2 regions of the Holdemania filiformis genome follow, and region 1 is predicted to be linked to the other one. Evidence: a T-box and tRNA genes for the amino acid it is inferred to sense, from the RefSeq annotation. Region 1 holds a T-box; the other holds one or more tRNA genes.

What was found. A T-box is a leader RNA that pairs with one kind of tRNA and senses whether it is charged. The one in region 1 lies ahead of alaS (alanine--tRNA ligase), so its partner is inferred to be a tRNA-Ala.
Region 2: it encodes a tRNA-Ala, which carries the amino acid that the T-box ahead of alaS (alanine--tRNA ligase) is inferred to sense. The anticodon was not compared.

The regions. Positions count from the first base shown of each region.
Region 1 is NZ_QRUP01000005.1:139,562-147,573, reverse strand. Features, by position in the region: gene udk (uridine kinase) at 1-502, opposite strand, end outside; gene mltG (endolytic transglycosylase MltG) at 530-1,612, opposite strand; gene DWY25_RS06030 (DUF1292 domain-containing protein) at 1,593-1,859, opposite strand; gene ruvX (Holliday junction resolvase RuvX) at 1,911-2,330, opposite strand; gene DWY25_RS06020 (IreB family regulatory phosphoprotein) at 2,330-2,587, opposite strand; gene alaS (alanine--tRNA ligase) at 2,644-5,265, opposite strand; T-box leader at 5,324-5,527, opposite strand; gene DWY25_RS06010 (AI-2E family transporter) at 5,502-6,569, opposite strand; gene DWY25_RS17710 (hypothetical protein) at 6,596-6,751, opposite strand; gene recD2 (SF1B family DNA helicase RecD2) at 6,803-8,012, opposite strand, start outside.
Region 2 is NZ_QRUP01000012.1:12,396-20,407, forward strand. Features, by position in the region: gene DWY25_RS10330 (diguanylate cyclase) at 1-1,498, opposite strand, end outside; gene DWY25_RS10335 (GntR family transcriptional regulator) at 1,660-3,117, shown strand; gene DWY25_RS10340 (hypothetical protein) at 3,469-3,852, shown strand; tRNA gene DWY25_RS10345 (tRNA-Ala) at 4,121-4,196, opposite strand; gene DWY25_RS10350 (chorismate mutase) at 4,257-4,544, shown strand; gene DWY25_RS10355 (YwaF family protein) at 4,634-5,341, opposite strand; gene DWY25_RS10360 (ABC transporter ATP-binding protein) at 5,390-7,132, opposite strand; gene DWY25_RS10365 (hypothetical protein) at 7,300-7,491, shown strand; gene DWY25_RS10370 (alpha-helical endospore appendage domain-containing protein) at 7,612-7,884, opposite strand; gene dapB (4-hydroxy-tetrahydrodipicolinate reductase) at 8,000-8,012, shown strand, end outside.

The DNA.
Region 1 (8,012 bases):
GCATCACCCGCACGGTTTCCGTGTACTGATGTACGACCGACTGCAGTGTTCTTCCGCGTTCCTCAACATCCCGCAAAAGCCGCCGGATAAAACGGATATCGGCGTCGGTATCGACATACACCTTGATGTTTAAGCGCTTGCGCAGCTCCGGCTCCTCCAGCACAAACAGCCCCTCGAGCACGACGACATCGCACGGCTCGATCACTTCCGTAACAGTGCTGCGGGTATGCTGGACAAAGTCGTAAACCGGCTTCTCAATCGCTTGCCCGGCTAACAGGGCGTCGATCTGTTCGATCATCAGCGCGTGATCGAAGGCAAACGGATGATCATAATTCGTTTTTACCCGCTCCGCCATCGTTTTCTGCGACTGGTCTTTGTAATAATCGTCCTCGCGGATGATCACGACCGACCGCGTCTGTTCAAATTCTTCCTTCAGACACTGGGCGATCGTCGTTTTGCCCGACGCGCTGCCGCCGGCGATGCCGATCAATAACGGCTTCATCTTCCCTCACCTCTTCCTGACTGACGTTTATTTTAAATACTTGCGGACATTGGCCTGATGTTCGGCATAGGTCTTGGCGTAATACACCGTGCCGTCGCCCTTCACATCCGCCATGAAATACAGGTAATCGCTGACCTGCGGCTGCAGGACCGCCTGAATCGCATCGCGTCCCGGATTGAGAATCGGGCCGGGCGGCAGACCTTCGACGCGGTAGGTGTTATACGGGGAATCAAAGTCCGGATTGACCTCGCACGCCATCCAGTCGTCATCTTTTTCCTTATCAATCGCATAGCACACGGTGACGCTGGACTGCAGCTTCATACCGGCGGCCAGACGGTTGTAGAACACGCCCGCGACCAGCTGCATATCGCTCGGCTTGGCCGCTTCATACTGCACAATCGAAGCCAGCGTAAACAGCTGGTGCACGCTCAGCTGCGACTGTGCGAACTGATCCGCAAACTCATTGTAAACCTTCAGCGTCTGATCCAGTATCTTGCGGGTAATCTGATCGGCGTCGGCGTCGACAAAGAAATTGTAGGTTTCCGGAAACAGATAGCCTTCTAATAAAATCCGGCTGTCCGCATTGAAGATTTCCTCAGTTAAAAACGGATAATCACTCATCAGCGAACGAACATAGCTTTCATCGTTCCACAGCGCCAACATTTCATCCTTGCTGCAGCGCGTCGTCTCGCCGATTTTTTCAGCGATATGCTTCGCCCAGTCGCCCTCGATGAACGTTAAGCGCGTGTCGTTAACGACGGCCCCGTGAGAATCGTTGAGCACTTCAAAAATCTCCCGGACTTCCCAGCTCGGATCCAAGATGTACGTGCCGGCTTTGATATTCGTCAGCTTCGCCAGCTTGACGCTGATCTTCGCCGCCCAGCCGCTGCGGATCACGCCCTGATCCTCCAGGTTCTTAATAACCCGGTTGAGCGATTCGCCCTGACTGACGGTAAAGGTGATCTGTTCGCTTTCCGAAGCGGCCGGCTTCAGCTGACCGTTGTAAAAGAAAATCCCGCCCAGCACCAGGCCGGCGCATATGACCAGCACGATCAGTACGGCGGCCAGTCCGTTATTCTTTTTACGCCGTTTATTCTTCGACTTCGGCATCGTCTAATTCCTCGACAAAAGCCCCGAAGACTTCCTCGATCATGCTCCATTCCTCGGGATCCTCAACCGGTTCCATTTCGCCCTCGTCGGTGTAGCTGCAGGCGAAAACCTCGCCTTCCTCATCCTTCGGATCGGTGAACAGCACGTAGCTTTTGTTGCGGCTGTCGTCGTCGAAGGTGAACAGGATTTCCATTTCTGTTTCCGTGCCGTCTTCTTCCGTAATTAAAATTTTATTTGATTCCAACATCGCTTTTTCCTCCTTTTTGCGATTCAAATGAAAGAGTGCATTGCTGCACTCTTAGCGCTTCTGATCTAAATAACTCTGCAGGATTTGCACTGCCGCCATCTGATCGATCACCGCTTTGCGCTTTTTGCGGGAAACGTCCGCAGAGATTAAGATTCGCTCGGCCGCCGCCGTCGTCAGCCGTTCATCCTGTAAGATAACCGGCAGGCCGCAGGCCGCTTCCAGCTTTGCCTTGAAATCCAGCGAGATCTGACCGCGGATCCCGACATCGCCGTTCATATGCTTCGGCAGACCCAGTACAAACTTCACTGCACCCAGCTCCTTCGCCAGCTGCACCGCCCGGGCGCAGGCCGCGTCGTAATCGTCATCCGCAAACCGGAACGTTTCCACGGTCCGGGCAATCATGCCCAGGGGATCGGAAACCGCGATACCCAGCGTGCGGCTGCCCAGGTCCAGCCCCATGATCCGTTCCATTACTTTTCTTCCAGGTAGGAACGCACCAGTTCCTCGATGATTTCGTAACGCTCGACCGACTGAATGATGCTGCGGGCGTTGTGATGCGAGGAAATGTAGGCCGGATCATTGGAAATCAGATACCCTGCCAGCTGGTTCACTGCATTGTAGCCTCGTTCTTCGAGCGCTTCTTTTGTCAGCCGGAGCACCTGCTTGATGTTATCTCTGCGGATCTCCTCTGATTTAAAAGACATCGTTTCGGTAATTTGTTTTGACATGGATATCCCTCCTTGAATTCATTTTAGCGTAAACTGCGGAAATTGGAAAGGGATTTTCAAAGTTTTGAGCGAATCAGCGCAAAGACTTCGTCCACTTTGGAACCATCCTTGCCGCCCGACTGCGCCATGTCCGGCCGGCCGCCGCCGTTGCCCTGGCTCATCTGGGCCGCCATTTTCACGAAATCTCCGGCTTTTATGCCCTTTGCGATCGCTTCCTTACTGCAGGCGCAGACATAGGTGACCTTGCCTTCCGACGGATTGGCCAAGAAGATGAAAGATTTTTCACACTTATTGCGCAGCGTTTCCGCCAGGTTCTTCATCGCCTGTCCGTCAAGTCCGGAAACCTTTTCCAGAATGATATTCAGACCGTTGACTGCTTCCGCATGATTGACCATGTCGTCCGCTTTTAAGACCATCATTTTCTGGTTCAGCTGCCCGATTTCTTTTTTCAGCGCCGCATTTTCTTCCAGTACGCCCGCGACCTTTTCGCTGACGCCGTTGAGGCTGTTCATCTTCAGCTGCGCGGCGATTGTTTTTAACACGTCCTGCTCGCTGACGAACTCCTGGTAGGCCGCATAGCCGGTCTTGGCGGTGATCCGGCGGATGCCGGAGCCGATGCTTTCTTCGCTGACAATTTTGAATACGCCGATATCCTGCGTGTTGTGGACATGCGTGCCGGCGCACAGTTCCTTGGAAACCTCGCCCATCGATACGACGCGAACCTCATCGCCGTATTTTTCATCAAACAGCGCGATCGCGCCGGAATGCTTGGCTTCTTCAATCGCCATGACTTCGGTATGGACCGGGAATTTCGCCATGACAAATTCGTTGACCAGCGCTTCGACTTCCTTCAACTGCTGATCGCTGACCTTTTCAAAATGCGTGAAGTCGAACCGCGCGTAATCCTGGCAGACATAAGAGCCGGCCTGGGCGATGTGATCGCCGACGATCTTCTTCAGCGCGCTCTGCATCAGATGGACGCAGGAGTGGTTGGCCATCGTGCGGATCCGGCGCTGGACGTCGACCTGCAGCTGCAGCTTCATGCCTTCCTTCAGCACGCCGTCGACGACTTTCACATGATGCATAAACTGCTTGTGCGGCGCCTTCTTGACGTCGAGCACCTCGCAATCCGCTTCATCGCAGCGCATCGTGCCGCCGTCGGCCACCTGTCCGCCGCTTTCAGCATAGAAGCAGGAACGGTCAAGGATGACCTCGCCTTCGTCTTCCAGCATCGCGACACGCACGCCGTTTTTAAACAATCCGGTAATCGTTCCGGTATCGCTCATCGTTTCATAGCCCGTGAATTCAAACGGCGCTGTGAAGTCCATCAGATCTGCCGACTGGCTGGCCATCGACTGCGCGTCTTCACGCGCGGCCCGGGCACGTTCACGCTGCTTCGCCATCTGCGCCTCAAAGCCTTCCTCGTCAATCGTATAACCACGCTCGCCGGCGATTTCTTTTGTCAGCTCCAGCGGGAAGCCGTAGGTATCGTACAGCTTGAAGACGACCTCGCCGCTCAAGGTTTTCGCCGCTTCAGCTTTGGCCAGCTCCTCATTGAGCAGCTTTTCACCGTTGGCCAGCGTCGAGTGGAACGCTTCTTCCTCATTCTTAACCAGCTTGGCGACAAATTCCGTCTTTTCTAACAGATACGGATAGAAATCCTTCATGTTGTCAGCGACGACGTCGACCAGCTTGTACATAAACGCGCCGTTAATGCCTAATTTAATACCGTAGCGGACCGCCCGGCGCAGAACCCGGCGCAGCACGTAGCCGCGGCCCTCGTTGGAGAACATTGCGCCGTCGCTCAGCGCGAAGGTGACGGTGCGGATATGGTCGGCAATGACGCGGTACGCCATTTTATATTCACCTTCATACGGATGCTTGGCGAGCTTTTCCGCCGCGCGGATGATCGGCAGGAACAGATCGGTATCAAAGTTCGTTTCCCCTTCCTGGATGATCGAAACTAACCGTTCCAGTCCCATGCCGGTATCAATGTTCTTATGCGGCAGCTCTTTATACAGCTTGCGGTCCGTGCCCGGCCGGCAGTCAAACTGGCTGAACACGACGTTCCAGACTTCGATGTAGCGATCGTTCTCCATTTCTTCGAAGAACAGCTTTTCACCTAACCCCTCCGGGTCATACTTTTCCCCGCGGTCATAGAAAATCTCGCTGTCCGGTCCGCCCGGCCCTTCGCCGATCTCCCAGAAGTTATCCGCGGTTTTTAAGATATGGCTCGGATCGACACCGCACACCTCGGTCCAGATGCGGTAAGCTTCCTCATCGTCCGGATAGACGGTGACATACAGCTTGTTTTTGTCAAAGCCGATCCACTCCGGCGAGGTTAAAAATTCCCAGGCGAACGGAATCGCGTCCGCTTTGAAGTAATCGCCGATCGAGAAGTTGCCGAGCATCTCAAAGAACGTATGATGCCGGGCGGTCTTGCCGACGTTTTCGATATCGTTGGTGCGGATCGACTTCTGCGCATTGGCGATCCGGTTGCAGGCCGGTTTCTCGCTGCCGTCGAAATATTTTTTCAGCGCCGCGACGCCCGCGTTGATCCACAACAGCGTCGGATCGTTATGCGGGATCAGCGAAGCTCCCGGTTCAATCATGTGACCTTTGGATTGGAAGTAGTCCAGAAACATCTGGCGTACCTGGTTGCCTGTTAATTCTTTCATGTTTGTTTCTTCCTTTCTTTGTCTGATGCGTCTGCCAAAATAAAAAGCGCCCTGAAACTCCAGGAACGCTTTACTCACGCGGTACCATCCTGATTCATTTCTTTTCTTCAAAAGAAATGCCCTCATTTCTCTTTAACGCAGAGCACACGTTGCTTTGGGCAAACTCGGAAGCGGCTTCGATCAGATCCCATGAAAACTTGCACCGCCGTTTTCTCTCTGCAATGGAACAGCCTGATCTACTTTTCTTCGTCATCGTTTTCAAAACTATCGAAATTATACCACACTGTTTCCCACGTGCCAACTGTTTCCGTGCATTTTGCGAAAAGATAGCTGCGGTAGGCCAGCTGCACAATGGCGGCCAGGATCGGCGCCAGGATGATCCCGATCATGCCGAAGAAACAGCCCCCGGCCAAAAGCGCGATCAGCGTATAAACCGGCCGCAGGTTCATGACCTTTTTGAAGATCAGCGGCTGCACCCAGTTGGCTTCGATCTGCTGGATCAGCCATAACAAAACACCCAGCAGCCACGGGATCTGACCGGTCGCGAAATATTGCGAAAGCAGAATCACGATCTGACCAACCGTTGCGCCCAGATAGGGAATCAGATTGAGCAGCGCAAGCATGATCGCATAGAATACGGCGTTGGGTACGCTGAAGATCAACAACAGCACCGACACGGTGATCATTAAAAACAACAAATCCAGCGCCAACCCGCGCAGATAGTGGTAGACGACGCGCGAGCTGGTCTTGTAGAAAAGCAGCCAGTGCTGATAGGACGGAAGCCGTTTTTTGAGAATGCGCCCGAAAACTTCCATGTCCAGCGCAATGAAATACGCGCCTAAAAAGCTGACGCCGAAAAACGACAGTCGGTCGACGGCGCTGCGGGTCGCGCTCATCGCCGCTTCATAGCCGGCCGTGAACACGCCGTGCCAATCCAGCTGCCCGGCCCAGTGAAAGAACTCGGTCGCCGCCAGCTGTTCTCTTATCCGGCCCGCTTCGCCCAACAGCTGCGACCCCTGCTCCATCACTAACGGCACCATCATGCCGATGCCCAGAACCAACAGCCCGAGGAAACCGAAGTACACCAGCGAACAGCTGATCCCCCGGGGAAACGGCAGTTTCTCGACAAACGGCTCAAACAGAAACACGATCAGACAGGAGAACAACAGCGGCGACAGCGCGTGGAAGACAGCCATCAGCACAACGTCCCAGCCTAACATCCTGAGCACGATCATTACGATCAGCACGCAGCCCAGCAGCTGCAGCCAGCGTTTCCAGTCCGTTCGTTCAAACAGGTCTTTCATAAAAGAGAAACCCCGTAACGACGGGGTTAGTGTTCGAGATCCATCTGGTGCATTTTGCGGATCAGCTTCTTTTTGCATTTGCAGGCTTTGTAATAAGCGTCGTCAAGTTCATCCTCGTTCGCAAACGCGACCACCATGCCGGCAGCCATGCCGGCCATGAAACCGAATAACCATTTTTTCATACATTCCACTCCTTTTGGTGTTAGTATGTCCGCAATCAAATAAACTTATGCTTAAAATTCCGGATTCAGCATCGCCGTGATCCGCTGGGTAAGCGTTGTCGAGCGCAAATGGTGTTCCTGGCTGGCAATCCCGCGGATCAACGCGTCCTTCTCGCCTAAGAGAACCAGCGATTTTTTGGCGCGGGTGACGCCGGTGTAGATCAGCCGCCGCTGAAGCATGATCCCGTAATCGCGCACGACCGGCATGATGACGATCGGATATTCGCTGCCCTGGGATTTATGCACGGAAATGCAGTAGGCGTGCGAAATGTTGAGCAGGTTATCCGAGGTGTATTCAACGGGAATTCCTTCGAAGTCGACGATCAGCCGGTTTTTGCCGGCTTCGTCCTCATTGGCGTAAACGATTTCCACAAGCATGCCGATATCGCCATTGTAGACGTCGTCATCCGGCTGGTTTTTCAATTGTAAAATTTTATCGCCCTCGCGGAAGGTCCGGTAGCCCGCCTTCCATTCGCGCTTGCCCTTTTCCGGCGGATTCAGGCATTGCTGCAAAGCGGCGTTCAGCCGGTCGATTCCGGCCGGTCCGTTGTATTTGCTGGCCAGCACCTGAATGTCCTGGATATCGTAGCCCTTGTTAAGCGCCGACTGAACGACGTTGATGACCTGGTCCTTGATCTCGTAAAGTCCGACCGGGAAAAACGCCACGTCGCCATGACAATCCAGCTCCTCCGTCTGGCCCTGACGGATCTGATGCGCCAGCGTGATCACGTCGCTGCCCTCGCTCTGGCGGAAGATCCGTTCCAGCCGGACTAACGGAAACAGCTCAGAGGTGATTAAATCCTTCAAGACACAGCCGCAGCGGACCGAAGGCAGCTGATCCTCGTCGCCGATGATGCACAGCTTCTTAACATGCACCGAGGCCTTGCACAGCGCCGCGAACAGCCAGCTGTCGACCATGGAAAATTCGTCGATGATCAACAGATCGACGATCAGCGGATCCTGTTCCGTCTTGGTAAACGTATTCGATTCCAGATCCCAGCCCAGCAAACTGTGGATCGTAAACGTATCGGTTTCCGTCAGCTCTGCCAGCCGTTTCGCCGCCCGTCCAGTCGGGGCGCAGCAGGCAATCCGCTGGTACGGATACAGTTTTTTAAACAACGCGGTCAACGCCCGCACAACGGTTGTCTTGCCCGTTCCCGGACCGCCGGTCAGGATCATCGCGTCATGTTTAAAAAACGTATGGATCGCGTCCAGCTGCGCC
Region 2 (8,012 bases), on a different contig from region 1:
GTAGTTCGGGATGAGTGTCAATGATCAGAATACTGACAGAGTATCGAATTCTCTCCAGTTTTTTCTTAAATATATCGGCAGGTATACTGAAAAAGATTATTACAAATTCATCCCCGCCATATCGGATTACCGCATCTGTTTTCCGTACACATGATAAAATAGTTTGTGCAATGTTTTGCAGTACAATATCACCAACGTCATGGCCATAATTGTCGTTGATCTGTTTGAAATTATCAACGTCTATTACGACCATTGCCTGGATATTATTGACATCTTGAAAATGTTCGTCATAATAACGCCGGTTATAAACGCGGGTTAGCGAATCAATATATAATAATCGCAAATGCTGCTGCATGTGGAACTGAACAGTACTTTTTTCATAAGATAACAAGTTGTTGTAATCTTTAATATCTCGCAGATTTGGGATGTTTCTTTTCTCTCTTTTAGAATCAGGCACCATCAGCTCTTTTTCCAGATTTTCGGAAATTTCTTGCAGACAAAGTAAAAGTGTCGGATTAAATGCGCCGCATTGCCCCTCTAAAATCATATTTAAAGCTTTTTTATAGGAATAAGCTTTCTTATAGCATCGCTCACTGATCAAGGCGTCATATACATCGGCCAATGAAACGACCTGTGCAGCAATAGGTATTTCCTCTCCTTTTAATCCATCCGGATAACCCTTGCCATCGTACCTCTCATGGTGCCATCGGCAGATCTCGGAAGCCACTTTCACTAATGGCGCTTCCTGCTGCTCAATGGGAAGGTCTGACAGCATATTGGCTCCAATCACCGTGTGAGTTTTTATCTCTTCAAATTCTTCTTCTGTCAGTCGGCCCGGTTTATTCAATATTGAATCTGAAATTGAGATTTTCCCAATATCATGCAATGCAGAAGCGGTGCTGATTAATGAAATGTCGACGGGAGATAAAGAATATTCATCAGTAACTCGAACTAATTGTTCAAGCAAACGTTTTGTTATCGTATTAACATGCAGTACATGAAGACCGCTTTCTCCGTTACGGAATTCCACAATATGAGATAGGATTGAAATCATCAGCTCATTATTTTTGTCTTGTTCTTGAAATTGATCCGTAATAATTTTTTCAAGACGCTGTTGGCGAGCAAATAAAAGCATCGTATTAGAAATTCGACGCTGAACAATGATTGGATCGAAGGGACGGCTTATGTAGTCAAAAGCTCCCAACTCGTAGGCACGCTTTATATTAGCGGGCGAATCGTCGGCAGAGATCATCATAACGGCCAAGCTGTCATTCCAATGATAGTTGTTGATATAAGCTAAAACTTCAAAACCATTCATATCCGGCATTATAATATCCAGAAGAAGAAGGGAAAAATCTGATCTTCGCTTAGAAAGGAGAGAAATAGCTTCTGAACCATTTTCAGCTTCGGTTATTTCATATTGTTCTTCCAGAATCTCTGCCAGAAGTGCGCGATTTATTTCTGAATCGTCAACAATTAAGATTTTTTGCTTTCCCATGATCGTCAAACTCTTTCCTAATCTTTTTACAGTTTGATTATACAAATTATTTTTATGTGCTGGCAATGCTAATATTGGTAAGGTATACAAATAGGTTGACGTCTTTCAGCGCAAAATAACTGACATAATATGCTATAATTCGATGGATAAGAAGGTGAATTATGAAACCACAGGAAACAAAATTTACATTTGTATATAACGAAATTAAACAGTGTATTTTAGAGGGACAGATACAACCTGGAAATAATTTACTGTCTTCAAGGATGTATTGCGAGCAATTTCATGTAAGCAGGTATACGATTAACCGTGTCTTTGAAACCTTGCGGATCGAAGGATTAATTGATATTCAGCCTCGTCTAGCACCCACTGTTGTTTCAAAAAAAGAATACTATAATTCCTCTAATGCTGTTTTTGAAATTCTAAAACAGAGGGAAGCTCTCGTGCAGATATATCAGACCTTTGCTCTAATACTCCCTTCACTTCTTGTTTTTGCTTTGCAGGGGTGTGATGTTGAAATCATGCCTCATTATAAACAGGCTGTGAAAGCCTTGCGTTTAGGATATACTGCTGACGGATGGCGCTTTTCCTCTAAATTAGGACATGATGTATTGAGGATCGGTGGTAATTCTCTATTCAGCGAACTATATTCTACATTTGGTCTTTATAATAAACTTGCATTTTTTACCAAGGATTGTCCTTATTTCTCCAAGCTTTTTTTTGAGGAATCTGTAACTGACGATATTATCGACGTATTAAAGGGTGATGATCCACTAAAAAAGTACAATCATTTGTCGAATATGTACCAAAAACTTACGGATTCAATAGATGATACGCTAAATTATCTATCGGAGACAATGCCAAAATGTCCTTTACAAACGGATTTGCGTTTTTCATGGAATCCTATGCGTGGTCAGGATTATTGTTACTCAAAAATTGTTGATGAGCTAAATTTAAAAATCGGTCTTGGGAAATATTCTGTAGGCATGCTTCTTCCCTATGAAAAGCAACTGGCTGACCAGTATGATGTTTCTTTATCGACAGTCAGAAAGGCATTGTCTGAGCTTGAGCAGAGAGGCTTCGTTAAAAAGTTAAATGGTAAAGGCACGATTGTTATAGAACCGAATGCTATGAAACTTCATCAGCTAACCCATAATCCAGGGTATGTAAAAAAGGCATTACGGTACCTTCATGCCCTGCAATTAATGATATTCATCATTCGTCCTGCGGTTTTTATTGCAGCTCCGCAATGGACTAAGGCAGAAATGGAAGAGTTAGCGAAGAGATTGACTTCACCTGATTCTGTTTATCTGGCGGATATTTTGGAATTTATAAAGAAGCATATCACGCTGGAGCCACTTTATATTATAGTCTCTGAAACGAATCATCTTCTCGAATGGGGTCACCATTTTGCTTATTATTCATCCAAAAACAATACTCTTTCACACCTTAATCAACAAGTGGTCGGCGCGTTTCAACAGCTAAGGGAAGGAAATGTGATCTTCTTTGCGGATGCCATTGCCGATTGCTATCGTTATATGTTGGTTTGTATGAAGAAAAATATGGTTGAGAAATATAAATTTCGTAGTGTGGCTACTATTCGAATTCCAGAAAAGTACTAGATGACGAGTCATAAAAATATCCTTCCCACATTCATTAACGGTGTACTTTTTTTGATTTCTAATATCAATAAGAGAATCATTTGTTTTTTGAGACTGCAGGAAAACTCGGCACCCATTTCAACGAATACTCAGTGCGCTTTTTATAATAAACATTCTTTCCTTATAGGATGATAATAAGCAAATTGATTCCCATAAATTAGAATAAAGAATTGTTGATTTTGACCCATTCGCGCACAGTAAAAGCTAAGGTATAAATTAGGAATGGCTTAAAATCTGGTCTTTGTGGTATATCTTACAAGAAAAGAATTGTGAAAAGATTTATAATGAAACAAACTTAACAGGGAGGTTAATATGGGCGCATCAAAACTTGAGAAACAAAAACAGAAACTGATTGAACTGGGAGTCATGGAACCGGAAGACACCTTGGTTGATTTCCTGCAGGCCAGCTATGTGGAACGGCTGGTAGGCAAGCTGGGCAAATGGAAACAAGGCTGGGCGTATTTTACGGAAAGCCGGGTGATCGTGATTACCGGAATGCAGGAAGACAATATTGTTATTCCCTACAAGACGATCCGTGAACTGGGCAAATGTTCCCAGAGCCTGATGCCGATCGGCATTACGATCACGCATGAGGATCCGGAAACGGGCAATCAGATCACCGACAGAATATCCTTAATGAAGCGGGATAAATGGCTGAACTTCATGGCGGAAAAAGCCGGTGTGGAAGCGGCGTAATTCGGCGGCAAATTTCTCACAACAACGAATTCAAAGTAAAATCCAGAAACCTTGCCGGGTCTCTGGATTTTTTTAAGCTTAAGGTCATCGCTGAGAGGCTAGAATAGGCAAAACGAACAAGCGTCCTTCCTATTTCTTTGAATCGGAGTCAACGATCCTGATTCGCTTTCCCTGACAAGAAAGGCAGAAATACTTTTTCTTTTTCAGTTAATCAGTGTATAATACAAAATAAAAGACAGGAACGTTTGTTCCTGTCGGATTTGAAATCTGGTGGAGCCGACGAGGATCGAACTCGCGACCTTTGCATTGCGAACGCAACGCTCTCCCAGCTGAGCTACGGCCCCAGACACGATATTAAGTTTACCACCATTTTTCGAATTGTCAAGATTATAAGGAGGAAAGTTATGAAAGATTGTTTACAACAGGCGCGGGAAGTCATCAATGAGGTCGACGCGCAGATGGCGGAATTGTTTGAAAAGCGGATGACCGCTGTTCAACAGGTGCTGGCGTATAAGAAGGAACACAACCTGCCGATCTTGGATGCGGCACGGGAACAGATCGTGATTGAAAAGGGCGTTGCCCGGATCCAGGATCCCGTTTTAAAGCCGTATTACGAGGAGTTGTTAATCAAGCAGATGGAATTATCCCGGCGGTATCAAAAGACGCTGTTAGCGGCTTCCCAGGACGAATAAGGGGCGGTTTTCCTTCCGATATCCCGCTATGTCAGAATAAAAAATGAGCCCAAACAAAAAGATTGAAAGCACCCAGACCGGGACTCCTTTCAATCTCTTTTTTTCCAATATTGACCGAAAGCAAGCAGAAGCGTGCAGCCGGCGATGACCGCCGCCCCCAGTGTCAGCCAGTAGGCCGGATAACCGCCCAGCTTCATGATTGCCTGCAGAAATCCAATTTCCGGAACTTCCCGCAGAAACATGTAATTCTGTCCCCAGATCCAGTCCACAGCGAAGGCGCACAGCGCGCTGCCGCCCAGAATTGCGATGACGGAAGGCAGCTGGCTTAACCGCGGCGAATAATCGTCAGCCAGAAACATGAGAACCGGCGTCAGGATCAAAAGCAGATGCAGCGCAAAACTCTGGAATGTCTGAAAGTGGAAAAAGGGGTAAGTACCAACGATTCCTGCCGGATACACGATTGCGGTAATTCCGCCTAAAATGGACGTCGCCCAGACATAACTGCGCAGCGGCAGATTGCGTGAAAACACAGCCAGCGGAATGAAGAATACCTGCAGACCGCATAAATGCAGCGGCAGCAGCTTTACCCAATACCCTTCGCCCAGCCAGACCAGCCACAAAATCCGCATTAATTCCAAAAGCGGGACGGCGATTGCCATGCCGTAAAGCAGCTGACGGGCGGTTTGCCGGGAATGCGTCCGCGTCCAGCGGACCAGCCAGAACAAACTGAGCGGAATCATTAGAATTTCCAGAATGTGCAGCGGGCTTAGAAAACCATAAGCCGTGCCGGGAATCACTTCATCCCAGAAGCAGAAGAATTGTGAGATAGTAAAACCTCCTTCAGATCAATGTTCAAATTGCATGCGGTACAGATGCGCGTAAGCACCGTCCGCGGCCATCAGCTCGGCATGACCGCCTTGTTCCAGAATTCCTTCCTCGCCCAGCACAACGATGCGCTTGGCGTTGCGGATCGTTGAGAGGCGGTGCGCGATCACAAACGTCGTGCGGTTGCGGGCCAGCCGTTCTAAAGAATCCTGAACGACCTTTTCACTTTCGTTGTCCAGCGCGCTGGTGGCTTCGTCAAAAATCAGAATCGGCGGATTCTTTAAGAAGACGCGCGCAATGGATAAGCGCTGTTTCTGACCGCCGGATAATTTAACGCCGCGCTGCCCGATATCTGTATTATACCCGTTTGGCAGCTCCATAATGAAATCATGCGCATTGGCAGCTTTGGCGGCGGCGATCACTTCCTCCTCGCTCGCTTCCGGTCGGCCGTAGCGGATGTTGTCCATGACATTGCCGGCGAACAAATACACATCCTGCTGGACGATGCCGATACAGGAACGCAGCGATTTCATCGTCACGTTGCGGATATCCTGACCATCGACAAGGATCCGGCCCTCGCTGACCTCATAAAACCGCGGAATCAGGGAACACAGTGTTGTTTTGCCCGCACCGGAAGATCCGACCAGCGCCAGATATTCCCCCGGTTCGACATGCAGATCGATGTGCTTCAGGACGTAATCCGGGGAGGAGGCATATTTAAAACCGACATCCTCGAAATCCACCGCACCCTTGACGTCAGCCAGGATCTGCGCATGCGGATCATCCTGAATGTCCGGCTCAACTTCCATGATTTCCATAAACCGTTGGAAGCCGGTGATGCCTTCCTGAAACTGCTCGGTGAAGTTGATCAGCTTCTTGACCGGCTCCGTCAGGTTGTTGATATAAAGCAGATAGGTTAACAGATCGCCTAACAAAATCCATTTCATCGAAATAAACGTCGATCCGGCAAGAATGACAACGACGGTGATCATCGTGGTGAAAGCGTTAAGACCCGAATGATAATAGGCCATGATCCGGTAGCTGTTCTTACGCGACTTGACGTACCGGTTGTTTTCCACGCCGAATTTCTCCAGCTCGCTGCCTTCGCTGGTAAACGATTTAACGACGCGGATGCCGGACAGATTGTCTTCGATCCGGGCGTTGATATCGCCCACCCGTTCTTTATTCTGCTTGAAAGCTTTGCCCATTTTTTTATTAAAATACAAGGCGAAGACAAGCATGATCGGCAGGATTGAGAAGATGATCAATGTCAGCGGCACGTTGATGGAAAGTAAGATGAAGAACGCGCCGAAAAACTTGATGATCGAAATGACGACATCCTCCGGGCCGTGGTGGTACAGCTCGGTTAAGGAAAACAGATCGTTAGTCAGCCGTGACATCAGCTGTCCGGTTTTCTGTTCGTCATAGAAGCTGAACGACAATTTCTGATAATGACTGAACAGCTCGTTGCGCATATCATGTTCCATCATGACGCCCATATAATGTCCCTTATAGGTGATGAAGAAGTTGCAGAGCAGCTCGATGATGATCAATCCGACCATCACCAGACCGATCTTGAAAATCAAATCCAGCTGCACGGACTGTGATGACACAAGCACGGTGTTGGTGATGTAGCGCGTCAACAGCGGAAAGATCAAGGAGATCGCCGCGACGATGAAGGCGCAGACCATATCCGCGATAAACAGCCTTAAATAAGGCCGGTAATACGAAAGAAATTTTTTACCTCTGGCGTTAAGCAACACAATTCCCCCTTTTAGTTAGACATAAGTGTAGCCTAAATTGACGAAAACTTCAATGATTCAGACCCTTTCCGCCGGTTTTTCAAGTTCGTCGGCAAAGGAAAAGGGATCCGTTTGCGGAAGCCTGGAAAGCTTGGTAAGATGGAGAAAAGAAAGCAGAGGCAGGGCGAGTGAAAAATGGCATTTATATTGGTAAAGACAGCGAACTGGGGTTAACGGATAGCGCGGCGATTCTGTTTTTTCGTGATCCGCAGCATGTCTGGCTGGAATCCAGGCTTTATGCTAAAAGAGAAGGAAAGTTCTTTTGTATCGGCGTATGCCGGTCAGTGCCGGCGCTGATGGAGCTGCATCAATCTTCATGAACAAAAATCGCTGAAATTCAATCGCGGCTCCTTTCTGAAGCGCAGCTTATTTGAAATCAAAAAGAAAAACGACTCCGGTTCAAGGCCCGGGGCCGTTTTTCCACAATCAGGAGCGATTTGTTATTTGTAGCAATCCTGGAACAAACTGGCCAGCTTGGCCTGCAGCGCCTGCTCGAACTTGGCGGCGGCTTCCATCGTACTCTGAACCGTTTCGTTGACCTCGATCAATTTGTCGATCGTGATGCAGTCCATGGAGACGGCGCACTGCAATTTTTCTCCCTCGGCGTTGAGGATATGCGCAAGCGCGGCTTCCTCCAAAGCAATTGACTGCAGAATATCAGTAATGGCTTGCGAACGGGTGACGTTGCTACTTCTGATTTCAGGCATTCCCATAAGTTAATTCCTCCTTACACTGACATCCTATTCGACCCGGGCGAAAGAACCCGGGCTCATGTCCCGGAGTTATGAAATTTTCCGGGCGACATACACTGGTCAAGGGGGAATGATCATGAAAATCGTAA